3 regions of the Kitasatospora sp. NPDC001175 genome follow, and region 3 is predicted to be linked to each of the others. Evidence: riboswitches for the same ligand, from Rfam matches in the RefSeq annotation. Region 3 holds a riboswitch; each other region holds the start of a gene.
What was found. Region 3 has a riboswitch for guanidine ahead of ACWDAK_RS38940 (CBU_0592 family membrane protein). Riboswitches for the same ligand answer to the same signal wherever they lie in the genome.
Positions count from the first base shown of each region.

Region 1 (2,251 bases), on a different contig from region 3:
ACACCGCCACCAACACCGTCACCACCACCATCCCCGTCGGCACCAACCCCGAAGGGGTGGCGTTCACCCCGGACGGCACCACCGCCTACGTCACCAACGGCCTCGCGAACACCGTGTCCGTGATCAACACCGCCACCAACACCGTCACCACCACCATCCCCGTCGGCCTGTCGCCGTTCGCGGTGGAGTTCAGCCCGGGTGGTATCCGCGCCTACGTCACCAACACCAACTCGAGCAACGTGTCGGTGATCAACACGGCCACCGACACCGTCACCACCACCCTCTCCTCTGGCACCGCTCCCCGCGGGGTGGCCACGGCCAGGGTCCCGGTGGTGGCCACCGCCACCTGCCCCACCGGCCACGTGATCACCGGCGGCGGATACCAGCAAAGCGGCGGCGCCGTCCCACCCATCCAGGTCACCAGCCGACCCGTCGGCAACACCTGGCAAGTCCTCGCCGACAACCAGAACACCAACTACACCACCGTCACCCCCTACGCCGTCTGCGCCCCATAACCCACCCGGCTCCCGCAGCCGCCGTGCCAGCTGCGGGGCCACGGGGGCCACGGGGGCCACGGGGGCCACGGGGGCCACGGGGGCCACGGGGGCCACGGGGGCCACGGGGGCCACGGAGACACAACCACAACGGGCTTGATTCACTTTGACGGACACCCCTGGTCAGGGGCTTCGGCCCCGGTAAGGATGATGTCCATCATGGAGAGCATGGGGACACCCACCCCGGCCACCAGGGGCGCCGACGGGCGCAACACCACTCACAATCACCACCTCCAGGAGGACCACCCAGCCAACCGGGGGCGGCGGCGCGGCGAGGTGGGCAGGGGCGCAGCCCCTGCCCGAGCAGGACCCGGACCTGGCCGCCCACGACCGGGCGCGGCGGGGCCACCACGAGCACGCGGACAGCCGGCGGACAAAGGCCGGGTCCCACCCAGGCCCTACCGCTCATGCTCAACCCGACGATTCCCTCGGTGATGTCCCGGCGTCGGCGCTCCATGAGCCCGACCCGCACTGCGCTGCCTGGCCGGCTACGTTGCCTCGGCGAGGAGTGGGTATTCTGACCGGCGGCTGAGCTTCGGCCCCGGACGAGACGCGCCGTACCCGGTTATGCACGACGACGCCCCGTTGCCGCCTTGACGGCACTGGATGGCCCTTTCCGAGGTGGAGGGGGCTGGCGTCTCGCGGAGGGTAGTCCGGCATGACCGTTCCACTGACCAGGACTTTGTACACGGCCACTGCGAATGCTGTCGGCGGCCGGAACGGCACCGTCGCCACCGATGACGGGCATCTCGCGGCGCGACTGGCACCGCCGCGCAAGAGAGTGCCGGAGGCCACCGATCCCGAGCAGTTGTTCGCCGCCGGATTCGCGGCCTGCTTCGGGTCCGCGTTGGCCGAGGTAACGGGTGACAGCGGCCTGGACACGACGGCTGCTCGGGTCACCTGCCAGGTTGAGCTGGGGACGACCGCCACACCCGCCGGATACGGTCTGGCTGTGACACTGTCGGTCGCGGTACCGGGTTGGAAGGCCGATGACCTGCTTCCCTACCTGCACCGGGCCGACGCCGTCTGCCCCTACTCCCAGGCCGTGCGTGGCAACATCCCGCTGTCGATCGTGGCGCTCGATGCGGGCGGGGCCGGGGGCGACATCTGATGGAGCCGACACCGAACCGGTCCGGAACCGCGACCGCCTCGTTCGCCTGCGCCCAGAGCCGATCGGCTGCGACAGTCGTGCGCCCCCCTACGCGCGGCGGGTGGCGCCGGCTCGGCATCAGCCGCGACGGCGGCCCGCTGATCGACGAGGGCGAGGCCGTGTGGCTGCAGATCGGGGACCAGTACGCCGGATTCGCCGGCACCACGTCCTTTGACGGCGCGCAGGTCCGATTCCACCACGAGGTGGGTGAGCCTGGGGAGGACCTGGGCGCCTTGCGCTGGGACGGGGAGAACCTGGTCGAGTCCGGATCCAATCCGGACGGCAGTACGTTCCTGGAGATCTGGACACCGCTGCGCGGCTGTGAGGGCGAGGCCGGTTCCTGGCGCGCGGAGGGCTGCCAAGTGGTGCGAGTGGGAAGGCACGTCATCCATGTCGACGGCGAGGCGGGAACCTACCTGGTGGTCGGGTTGCCCAGGGCCTGAAGCCGGAGCCGGGGATCCGGTAGCGGCCCGAAACCGTGCCCGGACACGACAGTTGGAGGCCGGCCCGGTTCGCGGCGGCTTTCTCCTGGCGTTCCTCGTGCTCG
Region 1 is NZ_JBSFJU010000115.1:1,365-3,615, forward strand. Features, by position in the region: gene ACWDAK_RS38580 (YVTN family beta-propeller repeat protein) at 1-515, shown strand, start outside; guanidine-III (ykkC-III) riboswitch at 1,076-1,138, shown strand; gene ACWDAK_RS38585 (Ohr family peroxiredoxin) at 1,213-1,665, shown strand; gene ACWDAK_RS38590 (hypothetical protein) at 1,743-2,147, shown strand; gene ACWDAK_RS38595 (hypothetical protein) at 2,089-2,251, opposite strand, start outside.
Region 1: another riboswitch for guanidine. It lies ahead of ACWDAK_RS38585 (Ohr family peroxiredoxin); the one in region 3 lies ahead of ACWDAK_RS38940 (CBU_0592 family membrane protein).

Region 2 (2,251 bases), on a different contig from region 3:
CTCGGAGACGGCTGGACGGTGGAGGACCGGCGCCACCCGTCCTGAGACCGGTCTGCCGGTATGCCGTCCTGGGGCGCCACCGCCTCACGAGGCGTCGGGCCCTGGACCCGCGCGGTGGCCCGCAGGAAGTCCCGGTCAGTCGCGCGGCGGGTCGGAGGGGCAGAGGACGAAGTCGGGGAAGGCGCGTCGGCTGGGCCGATCGTCGCCGACCTCCCGGATCGCCGCGCGGATGTCGTGCAGGTGGCCGGTGGTCAGCTGAAGCGGGGGCTCGTCGGGCTGGAAGGTGGTGCGGATCGGGTAGTCCACACCCGGCTGCCTGGTCATCTCGATGTGGCAGCCCAGCACGTGAGTGACCGGCCGGCGGTCGGAGAACTCGATCAGCCGGTCGATGCTGCGGGCGAAGGCGGGCCAGTCCTGGATGTAGAGCCGGCCCGGGTAGACCGTGTCGCCAGTGAGCAGGAATCCGGTCCACGGGTCGTAGAACGTGACCGCAGCCTCGTGGTGACCCGGGGTGGCCAGGCACTCCAACACCCGTCCACCCAAGTCGACTTGTGCCACGGCGTCAGGGTCCTCGTCGAACCCGAAGTACTTCCGGGTGGTGGCCAGGTCCGCTCCCACCACCGTGGTGTCGGGGCGGTCGCTGAACTGGGGGTCACCCGCGATGTGGTCGCCGTGCGGGTGGGTGTGCAGGACCAGCAGGTGGTACCGCTCCCGTGGGTGCCGGGCGAGCCACCCGTCGACGAGTTCATCGATCACCCGGCGCAAGGGGAAGAACTCCGCGGAAGCGGTGGCTCCGGTGTCGATCAGGACCGCTTGGGCGTTCCCGAACAGCAGGAACAGGAACGGCGCCTCGTAGTCGACCGCCATGTTCTGCCGCAGGATGTACGTGTGCCGGTCGTAGGCGTGGACCTGGATGTCCGGGTCGGTGTTGTGTTTGGCTGACGGCGACCCGTGGATCCACCGGACGTCCAGCGCACGGGGCTCGGGAGCCGTGCCGGCGAGATCGACCCAGAACGTGCCCGCGTCCACGACGTCTCCTCAGTGCGTCGTCTTGGCAGGCCGGGTACGGCGCACATCTCGTCCGGGGCAGGCACTGTTGAGCCTCCGCGGGGACGGTACCACGGCGAGTGCCGACTGCGATCGGCACGACCTGGACTCGCCGCCACGGTAAGGGACTTGGTCCCGCCGGCCACATCGCCGTACTCTCGTACGCGAGTGCGGTGTGCTACGCGCTGCCGGGCGGGCGCAAGTGGCCGAGCCGGTGTTGGGCGAGCCGGGTTCACCCGATCGGCCCTTCCGCAGCGGTGACCGCCCGTCAGTGTCCCGTTCCCGCGAACCGGTCCACCAGGACCTCGAGCCGCCGCGACGCCTCCCGCCGGGGAAGCCGGCCCGAGCTGGTGAGCGAGACCAGGCCGTGCAGGGCCGACCAGAAGACCTCGACGAACAGCGCCGGTTCGGCGTCTCCCGCGAGGTTGCCGAGCGTGTCCAGCAGTGTGTCGAACGCCTCGCGCAGCGGGGCCGGTGTAGCCGCGTCGGCGAACGGGAGGCCGGTGTCGAGGAGGAACATCGCCGGCGACCGCCGCGAGGTCGTCCGCCCGGTCAACCCGAGCGGCCGGAGCGGGGCGCGGTTCCCTGTGCGAAATCCGAGTGCAACCGGTCTTGCACCACGGCACGATGGGCGGATGGAACTGCCGCCTGACATGCCTGAACTCACCGTTGATGGAGGGTTCACGCTTCGGCCGTGGCACCTTTCGGACCTTCGGCTCGTCCGGGAGGCGTCGGAGGACGATTACATCCCCTTGATCACCACTGTGCCCTCGCCCTACTCCGAGCCGGCGGGTGTCGCGTTCGTCGAACGGCAGTGGGGCCGCGTGACCGCGAGGACCGCATATCCGTTCGTCATCGTGAACTCGCACGGTCGGCCGGTCGGCTACGTGGGGCTGATGCTCAAGGACTCGGTGCAGGGCCGTGCGTCGTTGGGCTACTGGGTCGTCAAGTCGGCGCGTGGTCAGGGTGCTGCCGCGGCCGCGCTCGGCGCAGTGACCTGCTGGGCCCTCCGCGAACTGCGGATCCCTCGGCTCGAGCTGTATGTGGAGCCGTGGAACACGGCTTCCGTGCGCACCGCCGAGCGCGCGGGGTTCCGACGCGAGGGGCTGCTGCGAGGGTGGCGGCAGGTGGGGGACGAGTGGTGCGACATGCTGATGTATGCGCTGCTGAACGACGGCGATACTCGACATTCTGTCGAACCCGT
Region 2 is NZ_JBSFJU010000068.1:31,455-33,705, forward strand. Features, by position in the region: gene ACWDAK_RS33145 (hypothetical protein) at 1-45, shown strand, start outside; gene ACWDAK_RS33150 (MBL fold metallo-hydrolase) at 136-1,029, opposite strand; guanidine-III (ykkC-III) riboswitch at 1,041-1,108, opposite strand; gene ACWDAK_RS33155 (TetR-like C-terminal domain-containing protein) at 1,316-1,567, opposite strand; gene ACWDAK_RS33160 (GNAT family N-acetyltransferase) at 1,683-2,251, shown strand, end outside.
Region 2: another riboswitch for guanidine. It lies ahead of ACWDAK_RS33150 (MBL fold metallo-hydrolase); the one in region 3 lies ahead of ACWDAK_RS38940 (CBU_0592 family membrane protein).

Region 3 (2,251 bases):
ATCCCGGCCGCCCGGCGGCGGACCCGGTGAGGGACGTCGCCGAGCAGCCCGTGCTCCTGGTCGTCGTCCTCGTCCGGGGCGCGGTCGGGGTGGCCCGGGTGCTGGGCGAGGGCTGCGTGCAGCATCGCGCCGGCCTGCCACGCCTCGGCGTGGACGATGGGCTCCGGGAGGGTGCCCGGCTGGGCTCCGAGGACGATCCGGCCGCCGACCAGGGCCACCCATCCGTCCAGGCCGTCGACGTCCTTCTCGGTCCAGCCGCGGTCCAGGTCGGCGCCCTGGTGGAGGGTGCGGATGCCGTCGTGGCCGGTCCAGCGTAGCCACATCGCGCCGCGCACCAGCGGGGAGTCGTGCATCGGGCGGCCCAGGTCCCGGTCCACGGGCGCGGGCCGGCTGCTGTACAGGGCCAGCTCCAGCCGTCCGGGTGCGGCGCGGCAGAGCGGTCGGCGCCCCGGGCCGCCCCGCGCATCTCCGTGCGCGGGGCGGCCCGGGGGGGGCGTGCCGTGTCCGTCAGTGGGTGAGCTGTTTCAGGGCGGCCAGGGCCTGGGGTGCGTCGGCGTAGGGAACGAACAGGTGGTCGTGGTGGAAGCCGGCGACGACGTTGCAGCTGAGTCCGACCTGGGCCAGGGCCTCGGCGAAGACCGCTGTGAGGCCGACCGCCTCCAGCGCGGAATGCACGCGCAAGGTGATCCAGCCAGCGACGTAGTCGTAGGCCAGGCCTGCCCGGTCGGCATCCTGTTTCGGCAGGACGAGGGTCAGGCCCTCCTCCTCGGCAACGGTGACGACAGGACGGACGCCGGCGGGAATGCGGCCGTCGGGGGCGACCGTGAACACGTACTCGCCCGCATTGAGCTGCGGACTCATTCCGGCGAGCAGCTTGCGAAGGTCTTTCTCTCCTGCCACGGGGGTCTCCTCGGGAGTGTGGTGTTCGGAACGATCCGCCGAGCGCGGGCGCACGGCGGTCAGGGAAACGGCGGACACAAGGGCCCAGGTGCCCTCCAGCAACAGGAAGCCCCAGGACCCCTGGCGCAGTGCGATCACCGCGAGGGTCGCCGAGCCGACGAGGTTCAGCGACAGGGCGGTGCGCGAGTCCCCGCGCAGGAGCCGCGCCTGACCGGCGACGAAGGCGACGAGGATGAGGAGGGAACCGGTGATTTCGACGAGATCGATGCGATGCATGAGTGCGCTGCGAGCCGTCTTTGCTGGACCGGGTACGGCAACGCTCTCGTCCGGGGCGACGCCAAAACGGCGTCACCGCCGCTCGCTGTAGCCCAGACGGCGCAACCCGGACGCAACCGGATGGCAGCGACCAGGACCGACAACCACACAACACACGGCCACCCGGCGGGGTCCCACCCGATCCCAGCCCACGAGTTCCGAGGCCCGGCGAACCATGCCGGGACAGCGCCGAGGTACCAGCCCCCAGTCGTCCGGGCCGGGGCCCTGCAGGAGCCCTGAGGACCTGTCACCGCTGCGCCCAGGCCAGACCCCGGCACAGCGGTAACCGCCCGCCGGGGCGGTGACGGGAGCCCTTCCTGCCCCGCGCAGACAGGCTGCGAGGCGCCCGAGTGGAACTGCGGGATCGGGACCGCGGCAGAACGGTGAGAGCTGGCGGCCCGGCCCTCCCCGCCCGCCGGGGGGCGGCCGTAGCGCCACCAGATGGGGCCGAGCGGGCCGTGCTCGGCCAGGAGCTCCAGGGTGGTGGCGACGATGGGCACGGCGTCGTCGTACTCGCGCAAGCCGTCGTCGTTGTCGTGCCGCGTGACGGTCCACCAACTGCCGCCCCAGCAGTCGGCGGACAGGTCCGCGACGGCCTGCTGCCGGTTGGCCAGACCGACCGGTCCGGCGTCGGTGACGGCCAGGGCGACCGGCGGGTACCCGGCGCGGGTGTGCCCGGGGCGCGACGCCACCAGTGCACCGTGCGGTCGGCCGGCTCCTCGTCGGTGAGGGCCGGGTCGTTGTCCCGGACCTTCACGCGGAACAGCCCGCGGTAGGCGGTGAACTTCGCCGCCACCCGGGCCGGCGCCATCGTGGCGCGGTCGACCTCCACCATCAGCACCGGCACCCCGACCTCCGGGGCCTGCCACACACCTGCTGCGAGTGGCACGCGAGTAGCGGACTGGCAGGGCTGTCAGCCGGGGCTGCCCAGGTCGAGGGTCCAGAGCAGGCCGTCCGTGTTGGGGGCGGTGCCGACACCGGCGTCGGTGTACTGGCAGTCGAGCATGTTCTGCTGGTGGATCGCGCCGTCCGACCA
Region 3 is NZ_JBSFJU010000119.1:6,565-8,815, reverse strand. Features, by position in the region: gene ACWDAK_RS38950 (hypothetical protein) at 1-377, opposite strand, end outside; gene ACWDAK_RS38945 (ACT domain-containing protein) at 508-900, opposite strand; partial or broken gene ACWDAK_RS38940 (CBU_0592 family membrane protein) at 973-1,176, opposite strand; guanidine-III (ykkC-III) riboswitch at 1,185-1,255, opposite strand; gene ACWDAK_RS38935 (sigma-70 family RNA polymerase sigma factor) at 2,129-2,251, opposite strand, start outside.